DNA from 2 places in the Listeria immobilis genome. Region 2 is predicted to be linked to the other one. Evidence: predicted binding sites of a transcription regulator. Region 2 holds the regulator's gene; the other holds the start of a gene.

Region 1 (9,482 bases), on a different contig from region 2:
TTTAAATCTAAAAATGAAGGAGTTATGCATGCTTGTGGACATGATGGACATACAGCATACTTACTTGTTTTGGCAGATTGCTTAATTTCCTTAAAAGAAGACATTCCCGGAACAATAAAAATCATACATCAACATGCAGAAGAAACACCACCAGGCGGAGCAAAAAGTGTTGTTGAATCAGGTGTTTTAGATGATCTAGATCAAATATTCGGCATTCATGTCTTTCCTTTTGGAGAGTCTGGCGAAGTTCTTTACCATAGTGGGTATTCCATGGCTGGTCGCACCTATTTTAAATTGAAGATTCAAGGTGTTGGCGGACACGGTTCTTCCCCACATATGGCAAATGACGCAATTGTAGCAAGTGCTTATTTTGTCACGGCTGTTCAAACAATTATTAGTCGTCGCTTAAATCCATTTGATACTGGTGTTGTTACGATTGGTTCTTTTGACGGAAAAGGAAGCTTTAACGTTATTAAAGATGCTGTAGAGCTTGAAGGCGATGTTCGCTATATGAACACAGAAAATCGGGATAAAATAGATGCAGAAATCCACCGAATCGTTGCTGGTATTGAAGCAATGTTTGGTGTGACGACAGAATTAACTTACACAAATGATTACCCACCACTTTACAATGATCCAAAAGTAACAGAACAAGTGGTAGCTGGTTTGCAAAAAGGTGTCGGAGAATATTTAACTGCTGTTTCTGAATATGATATGCTTTCTGGTTCAGAAGATTTCGCGTATTATTTAGAAAAAATCCCAGGAGTATTTTTCTACATTGGCGCAAAACCAAAAACAACAGAATCTGCCTACTTTAATCACCATCCAAAATTTGATATTGATGAAGATGCATTATTAGTTGCTGCAAAATCTGTCGCTGAAGTAGTATTAGATTACTATCATTTAGACTAACGATAGTTTTGAAAAGAGCATAATCAGAGAATAAAATCTGGTTATGCTCTTCTTTTATTTTAAAAAGAAAGCGTTATAAGTTATATTAATTATGTGTACTAAAAAAATTACTGGAAAGTTAAAAAGATTTTATAATAAAATATTTTTAGGAACATGCAACTATTCAAAATACAAAAGGGGTTAACTCAAATGAATCAGGTAAAGGAAAAACGTTCGCTAATGGTTTTACTTGTGCTATTTTTAGGCTACACCAGTGTGTATGTTGATAAGTATACTATTGGTATTTCTCTGGTATCAGTTTCTCAGGATTTAGGTTTTGATCCTAGTCAGAAAGGGCTAATTTTAAGTGCATTCTTTTTGGGGTACACGATTTTCCAAATTCCAATGGGGTATTTAAACAATAAGATTGGAGCGCGACCAGTACTTGGTATATCAATTATTATTGTAGGGCTTTTCCTAGCAATCTTTGGATTCGGCTACTCTTTACTTTTTTTAGTAGTTGTACGTTTTTTATCAGGGGCTCTAGGTCATGCTGGATATCCGCCATCGATTAGTAACTATATCTCGCTAAACATTCCGTTAAATAAACGTGGCTTTGCTCAGTCCGCGATGCTTGCTTCATCAGGATTTGCAGCATTTATTGGTCCATTATTAATAGCACCTTTGCTACTCTCAATGGGATGGAGAAACACGTATTATGTCATGGGAGCCATGGTAGTATTAATTGGTTTATTGATTTTAGCAGTTGTTCCAAAATCTAGCAACACAGAAGCAGAAAGTCAAAAAACAAAAATAAAAGTACCGTTTTCTGAGCTTTTGAAAGATAAACAGCTTTGGATTTTACTACTATCTTCTCTATTTATCAATGCGGCAAATTATGGCTTAACAAGTTGGCTAGCTTCATATTTGAACGAAGCAAGAGGTCTTGCCATTAGCCAAGTTAGTTATATTAGTTCTTTAGCAGGTATTTGTATTTTAATTGCAGGTATTCTTGGTGGTTACTTTATTAGTCGCTTTTTTGAAGGAAAAGAAAAAATAGTGATTTTTATTTTCTGCTTGTTAGGCGCATTTTCCGTCTATGGAGTGTATTTATTTGATCAGTTAGCACTTTCTGTTATTTGTTTGTGCTTATGTAATATTTTCCTAATTATGGCCTTTACAACATTGATGGGGTTACCACACAAATTATTTAAACAAAGTCATATCGCAACAAAATATGCGGCAATTAATTCTGGTGGAGTCTTAGGTGGCTTTTTTGCACCAATGATTATTGGCGATTTAGTTGATGCTACCAATTCTTATCAATCTGCCTTCTTATTCTTAGCGGCAACTTTAGTAATTTCAGGAGTAATTGTATTAGCCATTAAAAAACGCCAAATAGAAATTCAATAATAAAGGTAAATCCGGTTTTACAAGTAAGGAAAAATAATATACTTTTTTCGCATTACGTTCATAGTTTTTTCAAACTTTCTTGTTAAACTAGGCTGTAATGTGAAAGGAGTTTCCTTATGTCAATTAAATTAAAACGAAAAATCCCAAAAATTATATGCATCACAGGTTTCATTCTAGTGCTTTTTCTCGCTACTGGACTTGGCTACTTTTTCTACCAGAATAAATCAGAAACTTCTAAGCAAAATTACTATATGCTAGATACAGAGCTTGTTGATGAACAAACAAAAATAGAAAAACAGCTAAAAAAAGATAGTGAAGGTAGTACACTGGAAAATCCCTTTATAAAGTTAAATCCATATGGAACAAGCCCGCTAACAGCTATGCTTCTTTTTAATACAGAGGAAAAAATGAAAATAACTGTGGAGGTGGAAGGGGAAAATGCTGCCACTACTATTCAGTCAGAGGTCAATTCAGACTATACGACTCAACATGAAATAGCTGTTTTAGGGCTTTATCCGAATAAGGCAAATCAAGTGAAAATCACGGCTGTAACACAAACCGGGAAAAAAACGGAAAAAACTATTACAATCCAAACGAATAAGCTACCTGACGAGATGCCAAAAATAGATGTCACCACGAGTGATACTACACAAATGGAACAAACGGGTAATCAACTAACTTTTATAACACCAAGTACTAAATATGCCTATGGTGTAGATTCAAATGGTGATGTACGCTGGTATTCGACAAAATACAATAGTCATGTTTTTAAAGAACTTGAAAATGGACATTTATTGTATTTAACAAAGTATGACAATGCGGATGATACATATTCACTGCTTTTAGAAACTGATTATTTAGGGAAAATATATCATGCGTATTCAATGACCACAGAAGCTGAAAGTGAACAATCAGGTTCTTCCTCCAAGTCCGCAATTCATCATGATGCAATAGAATTACCCTCAGGAAACTTACTTTTAACAATAAATGATGATACTAAATACATGGAAGATACAATGATTGAAATTGATCGTCAAACTGGGGAAGTCATAAAAGAAATTGATTTAAAGGATATTTTACCGGAAAAATTTTACAAAAATTATAAAGCTCGTTCTGATGGGAAAGTAGATTGGTTCCATCAAAACGCCATTTGGTATGACGAGAGTGATGATAGCATTGTTATTTCCAGTCGAAATCAAGACACTGTAATGAAACTCGATTACGAAACAACGGCAATCAAATGGATTCTTTCTGATAAAACAGGTTGGCCAGATGCTTATAAAAAATATTTACTTGATTCAACTGGGACAGATTTTAAATACCCCGCAGGTCAACACGCAGTAGAAATTTTACCTGACCAAGACGATAATTCAACAACAGTAGATATTTTGCTCTATGATAATAATGTAGTCGTTACACGAGGAGACAAAGAAGCATCTGGTCAATATAGTGAAGCCGTGCAGTATCGTATCAATGAGAAAACGAAAAAAGTTGAAATAGTCTTTTCTTATGGAGAATCGTTGGGTGAAGCATATTGGACAGAAATTGTTGGTGGATCGCGATATATGGAGACAACAGGTAATTATTTGATTAACTTTGGTCATCGTAAGGATGGAAAAGAAAGTAGCATAATAGAAGTAAACCAAAAAGGAACTGTTGTTTTCAAAATGAACCTCACCGATTTCCCAACATCAGCTTGGGCATATCGTGCAGAAAGATTTAGTTTATATCCGGCAAGCTATACGTTTAAATTAACGCAAGATGAATAATGCGCTGATTAGAAAAACATTCTACCAAGTTAATGGTTAGAGTGTTTTTCTATGTAAAGAAACCTCACTAAACACTGCTTGAAGTAAGCCTTAAAAAGTTAAAAAACAAAGATTTTATACTTGTAATTAATAAAGAATACGTTTATAATTACAATAAGAACGCTTGTTCGTTTTTGCTAGAAAGAGGTGCAGTTATGGATACAAGTAGAAAAATTATTCATATTGATATGGACGCTTTTTATGCATCTGTAGAACAACGCGATCATCCAGAGTTTCGTGGAAAGCCACTAATTATTGGTGGTGATCCAAACAAACGAGGCGTAGTATCCACTTGTTCTTATGAAGCACGAAAATTCGGAGTACATTCTGCTATGCCTACTCGACAAGCAGTAAAACTTTGCCCTAATGGTATTTTCATTCATGGCAATATGAAGCATTATGTCGAAGTTTCAAGTCAAATTCGAGAAATATTTTCCAGATACACAGATATTATTGAGCCGTTATCACTGGATGAGGCTTATCTTGACGTAACTGAAAATAAAAAAGGAATAAAATCCGCTACACTTATAGCTCAAGATATTCAACGAACAATTTATCGTGAATTAGGATTAACAGCATCAGCAGGCGTTTCATTTAATAAATTTATTGCTAAAATCGCATCCGACTATCAAAAACCTGCAGGAATTACGGTCGTTTCTCCTAGTGAGGCAGAAGCTTTTTTAGAAAAAATTCCTGTAACTAAATTTTATGGAGTTGGTAAAGTTACAGCAGAAAAACTTCATCGGTTAGGCATTGAAACAGGTTTCGACTTGAAACAATGGAGTGAATGGGACTTAATCCGTGAGTTGCATAAGCAAGGCTATCATTTGTATCGTCACGTTCGAGGACGTTCTAATAATGTTGTAAATCCGCATCGTGACCGAAAATCTGTAGGAAAAGAAACAACTTTTGAATTTAATGTTTTAGATGAACGCATTTTAGAACAAAATTTAATGATTTTTGCTAAAAAAGTAGAAGAAAGACTGATGAAACTACAAAAGCATGGTAAAACGGTAGTACTAAAATTACGATATAGTGATTTTACAACCATAACAAAACGATTAACTTTAAATGAATATATTCAAGACGCCCAGCAAATTTATCAAACAGCAGCATTACTACTTAGAGAAAGCTATACTGGCAAAGAAAGCATTCGTTTGATCGGTCTAACCGTAACGAATCTCAAGCCAGTTTACTTCGAGAACTTACGCTTGGAAGGGCTATAAAACAGAGAAGTGAAGCAGTCACTTTTCTGTTTTTTTATTTAATACATTATAATCTTTAAAAAAATATTGACTAATTCATCATGATGTTATACACTGAAACCAACGAAAGGTTATAATGTTTATTGAAAATTTTATTATGAATGTTATAATGAATCAAAAGACAACCTTTCGAGAGGAATGAAACTTATATGAAAAAATTAAACAAATCAGCTTCTACACCGCTTTACGTACAATTAAAAAATGAACTTCAAGAAAAAATCGAACAAGATATGTCTGTAGGAGATTTACTTTTAACAGAAACAGAAATTGAAAAGATGTATCAAGTTAGTAGAATGACCGTTCGAAAAGCGATAGAAGAACTAGTAAATGAAGGAATCGTAAATAAACAACAGGGAAAAGGGACCTTTGTAAGCCAAACGAAGACCACGCAAGGGCTTGGAAGGATTTTTAGTTGGTCAGAAGAAATGAAGATACAACATAAAGAATCTAAAACAATTAGTACAGAAATTTCGATTGTGCCACCTTCTAAGAAAATTCGTGCTGCATTACAACTAGATAAAAATGAGCAAGTGGTATGCATTCGACGTGTACGAGAAATTGACGGAGAACCAGTTGCCATCATGATTAATTATCTGCGCGCGAAATATGTTCCTGGTCTAATTGAAACAGGATTAAGATCTGATTCTCTCTACTATGATTTGGAAAAAATTTACAATATAAGTTTAGTACATGCAGATGAAATTATTACTGCAAGATTATCTAACCCAATCGAATCTGCTTTGCTAGTAATTCCGGAAGATTCCGCTGTTTTACATGTTCGACGTACTTCCTATATGAAAGGGAACATCCCAACTGAAGTTGTTGATATGGTAGCACGTGGAGATCGTTATCAATATTTAGCCGAACTTGAAGGTCGTACAAAAAAACATATTATTTAATAAAGGAGGAAAAAGGATGTTGCCAATTACTTTAGAACAAATGGAGTTGGATATTGAAGTTGATAGCCCAGTAGAAGCCATAAGAGCTGCTGGACATCTCTTAGTAAAAAGTGAAAGCGCTTTACCTAGCTATGTGGATGCGATGGTTGAAAGTTATCAAACACTTGGACCCTACATTGTACTCGCGCCGCACATTGCAATCCCACATGCTAGACCAGAACATGGTGTAACTAAACAATGTATGTCAATTGTTCGCTTAAAAAATCCCCTTAAGTTTGGTCATCCAGAAAACGATGATGTTAAATTAGTCATTGCTATCGGTGGCGTGGATACAAATTTCCATATTAAAATGTTACAAGCATTAAGCAGAGTTTTAACAAATGAAGAAAAATTAAAGCTGCTTATGACAAGTGATAACAAAGTTGAAATATTACATACCATTAAAAAGGAGGATTAAGTTTATGGAAATTTTAACAGTTTGTGGAATGGGTTTTGGAACAAGTTTGATGTTATTGATGGAAATTCAAGATATGGCGAAAAAACACGGTTATAAAGTAGACGGAGAGGCCACTGATTTAAGTAGTGCCAAAGGAAGGACTTGCGATGCGATTGTTGCTTCCAGTGAAATAGCTGCAGAATTAGCAGGTGAATCAGCAAAAGTTATCCCGATTATCAACATTCTTGATAAAAAAGAAATTGAAGAAAAAGTGTTACCTATTATAAAACTATATTTTGCTTCATAAAAAAGGAGGATTACGATGCTCACTTTCATCACAGAAATTTTATCTACACCAGCATTTATATTAGGAATCATCGCAGCCATTGGATTAATTGCTTTACGAAAAACAAGCTCGGATATTATCAAAGGAACACTTAAAACTATTTTTGGCTTTATTATGTTACAACAAGGATCAGCAATTATTGTTGGGAGTTTAATTCCTTTTAGTACAATGTTTGAAAATGCCTTCCAATTAAAAGGGGTGGTTGCAGAAGATAATGCAATTGCTGCCGCAGTACAGCAAGTTTTAGGAACAGAAACATCTTTAATTCTCGTATTTGGTTTTATTATTAATGTTATTCTTGCTCGAACGACTAGATGGAAATATATCTTTTTAACTGGTCATATGATGTTTTCATTTGCGGCTACTATGGCAATCGTATTTGATCAAATGGGCTTTAGCAGCTGGCAAATAATTCTATTCGGTTCCATTGCTCAAGGGATTTCAAGCATTGTCTTCCCTACCTTAGCTCAACCATTTGTTCGTAAAGTAACTGGTAATGATAATGTCGGATTTGGTTTCTGGGGAAGTTCACTAGTATGGTCAACAGGGTGGATTGGTGGTAAATTTGGAAATAAAGCAAAATCTACGGAAGATATAAAAGTACCAAAGAAATTAGACTTTTTAAAGGAAATGTCCGTATTAATGGGAATTGTGATGGCGGTAATTTACATTTTCACTTCCTTCTTTGTAGATGAGCCTGTAATGAAAGAATTAGCAGGGACACAAAGCGATGTATTATTCGCAATATTGCAAGCATTTACTTTTGTTGTCGGAATATTAATACTACTTCAAGGTGTACGAATGTTTTTAGGTGAGCTCGTTCCAGCATTTAAAGGGATTAGCGAAAAAATTGTTCCTGGAGCAATTCCTGCACTAGATGTACCCATTTTTTACTCATTTGCACCAACAGCAACAACGATTGGCTTTTTATGTGCAGTAGTTGGTGGACTTGGAGCAACATTGATTTCGACAATGATGCCAGTTGTAGTACTACCTTCAGTAATTGGGTTGTTCTTTATGGGAGGTGCAGCTGGAGTATTTGGTAATGCTATGGGAGGAAGACGTGGAGCGATTATTGCTGGTTTTTTACTTGGATTTGTTTTCCAAATGATTGTTGCAATTGCTTACCCAATTTTAGGATTAGACGGTTATGGTATTCAAGGGCTATGGTTTGCCTCAACAGATGCAATTATCGTTATAGTAATTATTCGCCTAATCGGAGTATTGTTTGGTATTGCGCTTTAAAATATTAAAGGAGATGGATTAGAATGGAAAAGAAAATCAGAACAGTACTTGGTGATATTTCTAAAGAAAGCTTGGGGTTTACGTATTCACATGAACATTTATGGTGTTGCCCACCCCCAGTTCAAAAAGATCGTGATTTTGAGTTAACAAATTATGCTGCATCTTTAGAGGAATTAAAAACATTTTATTCCATTGGTGGAAAAACATTAGTAGATGCTTCGACGCTTGATTACGGCCGCGATGGGAATAAATTAAAATCCATGTCCGAAGAGTCGGGGGTCAATGTTTTAGGTGTAACCGGATTTAATAAGCATATTTATTTTCCAGATTGGGTACGAGAAGAATCCATCCAACAAATTACCGATCGATTAATTCATGATATTGAAAAAGGAATGGATGGGTCAGATGCTAGAGCAGGAATTTTAAAATCTGGTTCTTGGTACAATTTGATTCATCCTTTAGAAGAAAAAGTAACTCGTGCGGTTGCTTGGGCACAAAAAGAAACCGGCGCGCCTATCTGGTTGCATACAGAAGCTGGAACAATGGGACAAGAGATGTTAGCCATTTTAGAAGAAGAAGGTGTTAATTTAGAATTGGTTGCAGTTGGGCATAGTGATCGTAATGCCGACCCATACTATCATTTAAAACTCGCTGAAAAAGGTGCTTATGTACAATTTGATGGGTGTGGCAAAGTAAAATATTATCCAGATAGCACACGGGTTGATTTAGTGAAAAATATGCTTGAACATGGCTTTGGAGATAAACTACTTGTTTCTGGTGATATGGGGAGAAAAAGTTATCTGCATGCTTATGGCGGAGGACCAGGTTTCCGTTATATAAAAACTAAATTTATTCCTAGATTATTAGAAGAGGGTGTTAGTGAAAAAGAGATTAACGCAATTTTTTATGAAAACCCAGCTAATTGGTTAGCAAAATTTTAAAGGAGGGGATACGTTTGATAACCATCGAAAAAAATGAAATCATGGCCATAATTCGTGATGTGGACCTAGTGGATATCATTCCCATTGTGGAAGTTTTAATAGATGAGGGGATTACAAAGCTTGAGGTTTCGCTTAGTAATGAAGCAAAGGGGTTAGGGTGTCTAGAAGCATTAAGCCGACACTATTCAAAAGAACAATTAACACTTGGAGCAGGTACCGTTGTCTATCTAGAACAAAT
Region 2 (9,482 bases):
AACAAGCTGTTTATTTTGATACGCCAGACGGTCGAATGGTGTTTGCAATCCCACGTGATAAGAAGGTGTATGTAGGAACGACAGATACGGTTTATGATGAAGCAGTTATTAATCCAAAAGCATTAGAGTCAGATCATAATTATGTGATTAAAGCAATTAATTACATGTTCCCAGAAGTGCATATTACGGAAAAAGATATTGAATCAAGCTGGGCAGGCGTTCGACCATTAATTTATGAAGAAGGCAAGGATCCATCTGAAATTTCTCGTAAAGATGAAGTATGGTTTTCTGAAAGCGGCTTAATTACGATGGCTGGTGGGAAATTAACTGGTTACCGCAAAATGGCTGAAAAATTACTAGATGATGTCTCTAAAACCTTAGCGAAAGAAACTGGAAAAAAATATAAATCAGTACAAACAAAACATTTACCAATTTCAGGTGGAAATATCGGTGGTTCAGAACATTTAGAGGAATTCCTTGCTAAAAAAGCAAAAGAAGGAAATAATCGTTTTGGTTGGACACTTGAAGAAGGACGAGAAATTGCGAAACGTTTCGGTAGCAATATCGATCAATTATTTACCTATGCACAAGAACATAAAGACACAAATGAAACTACTCTACCAAATAGTTTATACGCCGAATTACGTTATTCTATTCAACATGAAGCAGTAACGACACCTGTAGACTTTCTGTTAAGACGGACTGGTTACTTACTTTTCGATATGCCATATTTACTTGAGTGGAAAGAGGCAGTTGTGGATGAAATGGCCAAACAGTTTCACTGGAACGAAGAAATAAAACAAACTTATACGGAAGAATTAAATCAACAAATAAAAGATGCTAGAGAACCAGCAGATTGGCATGATAGATAAATAAACATAAATAAGAAAAACGCATTTCTATCCAGATATGCGTTTTTTTTTATGAAAATACATTTTCGCTATTCTCAAGATAACTTTTTCATGGTACATTGATTACAGACGAAAAAGGAGGTTTTTTTTTGGGTAGTATTCCTGTCATCGTCATTGTTGGTCCAACCGCTGTCGGAAAAACAAGTCTGAGTATCGAACTAGCAAAAAAATTTAATGGGGAGATTATTAGTGGGGATTCTATGCAGGTTTATCGTGGCCTGAACATTGGTACGGCGAAAATCACATCAGAAGAAATGGAAGGGATTAAACACCACTTAATAGATGTGACGGAACCGGCAGAACCATTTACTGCTGCGAAATTCCAATTAGAAACAAGACGCCTTATAGAGTTGATACATAAACGAGGAAAAACGCCAATTATTGTCGGTGGAACGGGTCTTTATATACAATCCGTTTTTTATGACTATGATTTTGGTAATTCCAGTGGAGACAAAGTTTATCGGTTGGAATTAGAACTTTTAGACAATGATGCTTTATGGCAAAAGTTAAATCAGCTTGATCCGAAAAGTGCTACACTAATTCATGCAAATAATAAACGGCGTGTCATTAGAGCGCTAGAGGTGATGCATTCAACTGGAAAACCATTTTCAGAGTATCAAATCCATCACGAACAAAATAAATTATATAAGCCTCTTTTTTTAGGATTAGATTTAACAAGAGAAATACTTTATCAACGAATCAATGACCGTGTAGATGAGATGTTTAAGCAAGGGTTAGAAGCAGAAGCAAGAGCTTTATATATGCAAAAGCTAGTGGATGTTCCAGCCATTAAAGGCATTGGTTACAAAGAATTATTTGCGTATTTTGAAGGTAATATATCTTTAGAAGAAGCAAAGTCGTTAATTCAGAAAAATTCGCGTCATTTTGCCAAACGACAATTAACCTGGTTTAGAAATCGTATGGATGTTAATTGGATTGAAGCAAATACAAAGACAACATTTACCGAAGCAATAAAACAAGTAAATGAATTTTTGGAAGCGAAATAAGCTTTTCTGTTTGGTAATAAGAAATAAAGGGTATTTGAAATTAGCCAACCAAAACAAAAGTTGGGTTTTTGGGAAAAATTTGTAGAAGATATAGAGATTGGAGAGGGAAATTATGAAACAAGGTGGACAAGGCTTACAGGACTATTACTTAAATCAATTACGTAAGGAAAAAATTCTTGCAACGGTATTTTTAACAAATGGTTTTCAATTAAGAGGACGCGTTGTAAGTTTTGACAATTTTACGGTATTACTTGATGTAGAAGGAAAACAACAACTTGTGTTTAAACATGCAATTTCAACTTTCTCCCCGCAAAAGAATGTAGCTTTAAATCCTGATGCGGAATAAGTAATTCATTTAAAAGGCAGGAAACTCGTGTTTGCGATGTTTCATGTCTTTTTTTTATGCAGAAAATATGCTACGATTAGTTTTGTCTGAAAAGGGAGAAGTGGTTATGGAACAGGAGAAAATAATCCTCGTTGGAGTTTTTTTGCCAAATAGAACAGAAGAAGCTTTTTGGAATTCCATCAGAGAGCTTCGTAGCCTCACTAGTACTGCTAATGGAGAAATTGTAGATGAGCTGATTCAAAAATTAGAACGAGTGAATCAAGCTTCTTTTATCGGTTCAGGAAAGTTGTTAGAATTAGCTGAATTAGTGGAAATGCATGAAGCGGATGTAGTTATTTTTAATAGTGAACTAAGTGCTACCCAAGTGCGAAATATCTCTAAAGTTGTTGCCGCTCGTGTTATCGACCGAACGCAATTAATTTTAGATATTTTTGCGATGAGAGCTAAGTCAAGGGAAGGTAAGTTACAAGTAGCATACGCGCAATATAAATATTTACTTCCACGGTTAAGTGGGCAAGGAGCTTCCCTATCTAAACTAGGGGGCGGCATTGGTTCAAGAGGTCCTGGTGAATCAAAATTAGAAATGGACAAACGACATATTCGTGAAAAAATGGATGATATTCGAGCGCAATTAACTCATGTAGAAAAACATCGAAAACGTATTATTAATCGGCGTAATGAGCAAGCGATTTTTCGTTTTGGCTTGATAGGTTATACAAATGCTGGTAAATCCACTATATTTAATCGACTTACACATGAAACAACGATAGAAGAGGATAAATTATTTGCCACACTTGATCCAACAACTAGAAAAATTCGATTTGCTGGAGGATTTCAAGCGCTTTTAACAGATACGGTAGGTTTTATTCAAGATTTACCAACCACATTAATTGCAGCATTTCGTTCAACACTAGAGGAAACGGCTAATGTAGATGTCTTAATTCATGTTGTAGATGCATCCGATTCGGATTATTTGCAGCATGAAACGACTGTACTAGCACTATTAACTGAATTAGAAATGAACCATATTCCAATATTAACTGTCTATAATAAAATAGATCAAATCACACAAGGTTTTATTCCGGATAGACCAGAACATCTCCTAATTTCCGCTCTAGCTACAACCGCACCTACTAGCTTGAAACAACGAATGATTGAATTAATTGAAAAGAATTGGCACTATTTTTCAAAAGAGATTTCAGAAGAGCAGGGAAAAGAATTAGCACAAATAAAACAACGAGCTTGGATTACTAAACTAGAATATTTAGAAGATAACAAAGCTTATTTAGTCGAGGGTTATCAGCCTAGGAAGGAGCCTACTAATGACTGAGATTCAAAAAATTAGGGCAAAAGTAGAACAACAAATTACTTTTTTACAAAACGAAACCGATCAAATAGCAGAATTCAATCAAGCAAAAGTACTACATGCATTTCAAGAAAATAAAGTAAGTGATTTTCATTTCCATCCATCCACTGGATATGGTTATGATGATGAAGGAAGAGACACTTTAGAACGAGTCTATGCCACAGTTTTTCGTACAGAAGCTGCTATAGTTCGACCACAAATCATTTCGGGCACACATGCGATTTCAACAGTACTTTTTGGCATTCTTCGTCCTAATGATGATTTGCTTTATATCACTGGCAGCCCATACGATACATTAGAAGAAATCGTTGGAATTCGTGATAAAAAACAAGGCTCATTACGAGATTTCAATATTGGATACGATGCCGTTCCTCTCACTAAAAGTGGCGAAGTAGATTTTATAGAAGTAGCTAAAAAAATAACAAGCAGAACAAAAATGATAGGGATTCAACGCTCCAAAGGTTATGCTAATCGACCTTCTTTTACCATTGCCAAAATTGCTAAGATGATTACATTTGTGAAAAAAATTAATCCGGAAATCATTGTTTTTGTTGATAATTGTTATGGAGAGTTTGTAGAAAAATTAGAACCGACAGAAGTTGGCGCTGACATTATAGCAGGATCTTTAATTAAAAACCCGGGTGGTGGACTCGCAAAAACAGGTGGATATATAGCCGGGACAGAAAAATTGGTCGAATTATGCGGCTATCGATTAACTACCCCAGGAATTGGTAGAGAAGCAGGAGCCTCTTTATATAGTTTATTAGAAATGTATCAAGGTTTCTTTTTAGCTCCACATGTTACGGCTCAAGCTGTCAAAGGAGCTAGATTCACAGCTGCTATGCTTGCGGAATTTGACGTAGAAGCAGATCCGGTTTGGGATGCGCCAAGAACAGATTTAATTCAAAGTGTCTCCTTTCATAATAAAGATAAAATGGTTGCCTTTGCACAAGCAATCCAAGCAGCATCTCCTGTGAATGCACATGTCTTACCAATTGGTGCATATATGCCAGGTTATGAAGATGACGTGATAATGGCAGCAGGTACATTTATACAAGGAGCGAGTCTAGAATTAACCGCAGATGGACCAATTAGAGAACCATTCCAATTATACGTGCAAGGCGGTTTAACCTACGAACATGTTAAAATTGCCGTCACACGAGCTATTGAAAATACACTTTTAAAAAGTAACATTGATATTTCAAAAAAGTTTTAAAAATTTTACCGCGAATTTAAAGTTCGCGGTTTTTTGGTGCGTAAAAGACTGGTATATAAAGGTTTTGGTATATGTTAGATTATCTTACATAAATTTGACAAAACATCTGACGTACATTATAATGCTACTATCATCAAAAAATAATTATGTTTTGAGGAGGAATTGTCGTGAGTGAAAAGGAAATACGCAGATCTATGCCGCTTTTTCCAATTGGACCTGTGATGAAGCTAACCGATCTCACCGCTAGACAAATTCGCTATTACGAAGACCAAGAATTAATCCACCCAGCTCGCAATCAAGGAAATCACCGTTTGTATTCACTTCAAGACATTGATGTTTTACTGGAGATTAAAGATTATTTGAATGACGGTCTGAATATTGCGGGAATTAAGAAAATGTATCAAATGCAGCAAAGAGAATCCAAAGAACCTTTAACAGATGAAGATGTTCGAAAAATACTTAGAAAAGAAATGCAACAAGCTGGCCGTTTTGTTAAGCAAGATTCAACAGGCAAACAACAATTACCAAGGTTTTAAAAAGATAAAAAGAGGTATTTACTTTATTTAGAAGTTAATATAATTAGACTATTTAGGAGGAATTTAGATTATGGCAAAATATACAAAAGAAGACATTTTCCGCTTCGCAGATGAACAAAACGTAAAATTTATTCGCTTACAGTTCACGGATATACTCGGGATTATAAAGAATGTGGAAATTCCTGTTAGCCAACTAAAGAAAGCACTAGACAATAAAATCATGTTTGATGGTTCCTCCATAGAAGGTTTTGTACGAATTGAAGAGTCTGATATGTACTTATTCCCAGACCTAGACACTTGGGTTGTATTCCCTTGGACTGCTGAAAAAGGGAAAGTTGCAAGAATGATTTGTGATATTTATAATCCTGACATGACACCATTTGCAGGAGATCCGCGTGCTAACTTAAAACGTGTACTTAAAGAAATGGAAGAGCTTGGTTTTACTGAATTTAACTTAGGACCAGAACCAGAATTTTTCCTATTCAAATTAGATGAAGATCGTCGTCCGACACTTGAGCTAAATGATAGTGGTGGTTACTTCGATTTAGCACCTACTGATTTAGGTGAAAATTGTCGTCGTGATATTGTACTTGAATTAGAAGAAATGGGCTTTGAAATTGAAGCTTCTCACCATGAAGTAGCTCCAGGTCAGCATGAAATTGACTTTAAATACGAAGATGCTATTACGGCTTGCGATAGTATTCAAACATTTAAACTAGTTGTTAAAACAATTGCTCGTAAACATGGCTTGCATGCTACATTTATGCCAAAACCATTATTTGGCGTGAATGGTTCAGGAATGCACTTCAATATGTCATTATTTACCGAAGAAGGCAATGCATTTTTCGATAAAGACGGCGAACTTGAATTAAGTCAAACAGCTTATCATTTCTTAGGTGGTATGTTAAAACATGCTCGTGGGTTTACAGCTGTTACTAATCCAACCATTAACTCGTTTAAACGTTTAGTTCCAGGTTACGAAGCACCATGTTATATCGCTTGGTCAGGTAAAAATCGTAGCCCGCTTGTACGTGTACCAAGTTCTCGTGGTTTAAGTACCCGTTTAGAATTACGTAGTGTTGACCCGTCCGCTAATCCGTATTTAGCGATGGCAGTACTATTAAAAGCTGGTTTATCTGGAATTAAAGATGAACTAACTCCTCCAGCTCCAGTTGATCGTAATATTTATGGAATGAATGAAGAAGAACGTGAAGCAACTGGGATTTATGATCTTCCGGAAAGCTTGGGCCATGCTTTAATTGAACTTGAAAAAGATGAAACAATTAGAGCTGGTTTAGGTGAACATATTTTCGAACACTTTATTGAAGCGAAAACAATTGAGTGCGATATGTTCCGTACAGCAGTTCATCCGTGGGAACGCGATCAGTATCTGGAAATCTATTAATACTAAAAATCTCGCTTCCTAATTTAGGAGGCGAGATTTTTATTTAGGATGAAAAAACACTCTGCACAAAAATATGCAGGGTGTTTACTTATGCTTTATAAAGAACATGTGGCTTTAACGGATCTCCATCGATTAACGCTGGATGTTCAAAAGTAGCTATTTTTGTTAAATTGATTTTTTTCATTACTTGTTCGGAAGGCTTATTTAAAGCAGCTGTAAAACTATATATTTCAGCTATGGATGTTTCTTCTTTTGCGAATGTCAGAGCTCTTAAGGCGCCTTCAGTGGCATATCCCTGATTCCAGGAGCTTTTTCTTAAGCGCCAACCTATTTCAATACAGGGAGTAAAGTCGGCTTCGAAAGTAGTTTTATGAAAACCAATAAAACCAATAAATTCACCGCTAGATTTTTCTTCTATAGCAAATAGTCCATAGCCAAAAGAAGTTAACTCTGCTTGATTTCTAGCTATTAAGGCGTTACTTTCTTCTTTCGTTAAAATAGAAGGAAAGTATTTCATAACGTCTTTATCCGCATTCATCACACTAAATGGGGCATAATCGCTTGGTAAATAATCTCTTGCAAGTAGTCGTTCCGTTTCAAAATAGATCAACCTAGACACCACCTGTCAAAAATAAGACTTGTTAGCGAATATCGCGATATAGACCAATCACTTTACCAAGAATAGTTACATTATTAAGGATGATTGGTTCCAATGCATCATTTTCTGGTTGCAATCTAAAATGATTAGATTCTTTATAGAAACGTTTGCAGGTTGCTTCATTTTCATCTGTCATTGCTACAACGATTTCTCCATTTATAGCAGAATTTTGTTGGCGAACAATAACTTTATCTCCGTCTAGAATTCCAGCATTAATCATGCTTTCTCCGTCAATTTCTAACATGAAGACATTTGTCTCACCAGCAGCCATATATTCAGGAAGTGGAAAATACTCATCAATATTTTCGATTGCTGTAATAGGCATACCAGCTGTTACTTTTCCGATAATGGGAATATTAACCACATTTGGCGTTTCGGCCTCGTCTTCTAAGGACAATATTTCTATTGCACGAGGTTTAGTTGGATCACGTCTAATTAATCCTTTGCCTTCAAGACGAGCAAGATGGCCATGGACAGTTGAGCTAGATGCAAGTCCAACAGCTTCACCAATTTCACGTACGGAAGGTGGATAGCCTTTTTCTTTTACTTCGGACTTTATAAATTCATATATATCTTGTTGACGTTTAGATATTTTCATGGTTTCACCTCATTGATTTAATGGTTATTTTATAATTCAAGTATAGCAAAAGAAAATCCAATATGCAAACAAAGGTTCGTTTTTTTTATTGACATATGCGAACGACTGTTCTATAATATAGAAAAGCGAACATACATTCTTTTGGAGGGATTATTAATGACTTTAAAATTATTTTGGGATAAATTCTATGTTTCTATTATATTTGTAATTACTTGTTTAGTTTTGGGGATTGTTTTGATGTGTACGGTTGTTGGAAGTAGCAGTGATTATTCAAAAGTGAATGTAGATGAAGGAGATTCACTTTGGGCATTAGCAGATCAATATGCCGGAAAAAGTGATATGGCAAAAGCGGATTTTGTATCTTGGGTGGAAAAAGAAAATAATCTAACGGACGGGCATATTAAAGCAGGAGAATCAGTGGTTATTCCAGTCCATGAAACAAAGCTATTAAATAGTGATACAAGTATTCAATTAGCAAATCAATGAGCAGGTTTTGGCTTTTATATATGATATAATGATAAGAAAGTGGTGACGATATGCTGCTTTCTTATTTTTAATATAATAAAGAAAAGGATGAAGCGCTATGTTAGAGAAAGCTAAAATAGACCGTATTAATGAACTTTCAAAAAAGAAAAAAGCAGGAACCTTAACTGCTACTGAAAAAACGGAACAAGAGAAGTTAAGAAAAGAATATATAAAATCATTTCGAACTCATATGAAAGGCACGATTGAAAATACGACGATTATTGATCCTAAGGGGAATGACGTAACGCCGCATAAAGTGAAACAAATGAGAAAGAATAATAACTAGAAATTAGTACCAAATGAACAAAAGTGCGCAAATGAACAAAAATAACAATCAATTAAGCAATTTAAAGCAATTTTTAGTTGTGTTAATTGCTTTTTAGGCTTATTATTAAAAGTAGTTAAAATTATATTGAAGAGAGGATGTTTCATTTGTTCGATAACACAGATACTTTAGCAGTGAATACAATTCGTACATTATCAATGGATGCAATTCAAAAAGCAAATTCAGGTCATCCAGGCTTACCTATGGGAGCAGCACCAATGGCTTATGCACTATGGTCTCGCGTACTAAATACCAATCCTAAGAATTCTCATTGGTTTAACCGTGATCGTTTTGTACTTTCTGCTGGACATGGTTCAATGCTTTTATATAGTTTACTACATTTAAGTGGATTTAAATTAGATTTAGAAGACTTAAAAAACTTCCGTCAATGGGAAAGTAAAACTCCAGGACACCCAGAATATCGTTATACGGATGGTGTAGATGCAACAACTGGCCCACTTGGTCAAGGGATTGCAATGGCGGTCGGTATGGCAATGGCAGAACGTCACTTAGAAGCCAAATATAATAAAGATGGCTTCCCAGTAGTAGATCATTATACTTATGCATTATGTGGAGATGGCGACTTAAT

The links. The regulator LexA, encoded in region 2, represses DNA repair genes until DNA is damaged. The targets are predictions, from matches to a motif close to CGAACATATGTTCG.
Positions count from the first base shown of each region.
Region 1: the regulator LexA is predicted to act here: its motif matches at 4,230-4,243, upstream of dinB (DNA polymerase IV).

Region 1 covers NZ_JAASUA010000005.1:180,855-190,336, reverse strand. The annotation lists gene HCJ45_RS08680 (amidohydrolase) at 1-912, shown strand, start outside; gene HCJ45_RS08675 (MFS transporter) at 1,102-2,304, shown strand; gene HCJ45_RS08670 (aryl-sulfate sulfotransferase) at 2,421-4,073, shown strand; gene dinB (DNA polymerase IV) at 4,268-5,338, shown strand; gene HCJ45_RS08660 (GntR family transcriptional regulator) at 5,527-6,276, shown strand; gene HCJ45_RS08655 (PTS sugar transporter subunit IIA) at 6,293-6,733, shown strand; gene HCJ45_RS08650 (PTS sugar transporter subunit IIB) at 6,738-7,019, shown strand; gene ulaA (PTS ascorbate transporter subunit IIC) at 7,035-8,303, shown strand; gene HCJ45_RS08640 (phosphotriesterase family protein) at 8,327-9,244, shown strand; gene HCJ45_RS08635 (bifunctional 4-hydroxy-2-oxoglutarate aldolase/2-dehydro-3-deoxy-phosphogluconate aldolase) at 9,268-9,482, shown strand, end outside.
Region 2 covers NZ_JAASUA010000001.1:117,112-126,593, forward strand. The annotation lists gene HCJ45_RS00770 (glycerol-3-phosphate dehydrogenase/oxidase) at 1-872, shown strand, start outside; gene miaA (tRNA (adenosine(37)-N6)-dimethylallyltransferase MiaA) at 1,001-1,918, shown strand; gene hfq (RNA chaperone Hfq) at 2,031-2,264, shown strand; gene hflX (GTPase HflX) at 2,371-3,594, shown strand; gene HCJ45_RS00790 (methionine gamma-lyase family protein) at 3,587-4,846, shown strand; gene HCJ45_RS00795 (MerR family transcriptional regulator) at 5,014-5,382, shown strand; gene glnA (type I glutamate--ammonia ligase) at 5,453-6,787, shown strand; gene HCJ45_RS00805 (GNAT family N-acetyltransferase) at 6,876-7,397, opposite strand; gene lexA (transcriptional repressor LexA) at 7,429-8,043, opposite strand; gene yneA (cell division suppressor protein YneA) at 8,200-8,529, shown strand; gene HCJ45_RS00820 (DUF896 domain-containing protein) at 8,627-8,854, shown strand; gene tkt (transketolase) at 9,001-9,482, shown strand, end outside.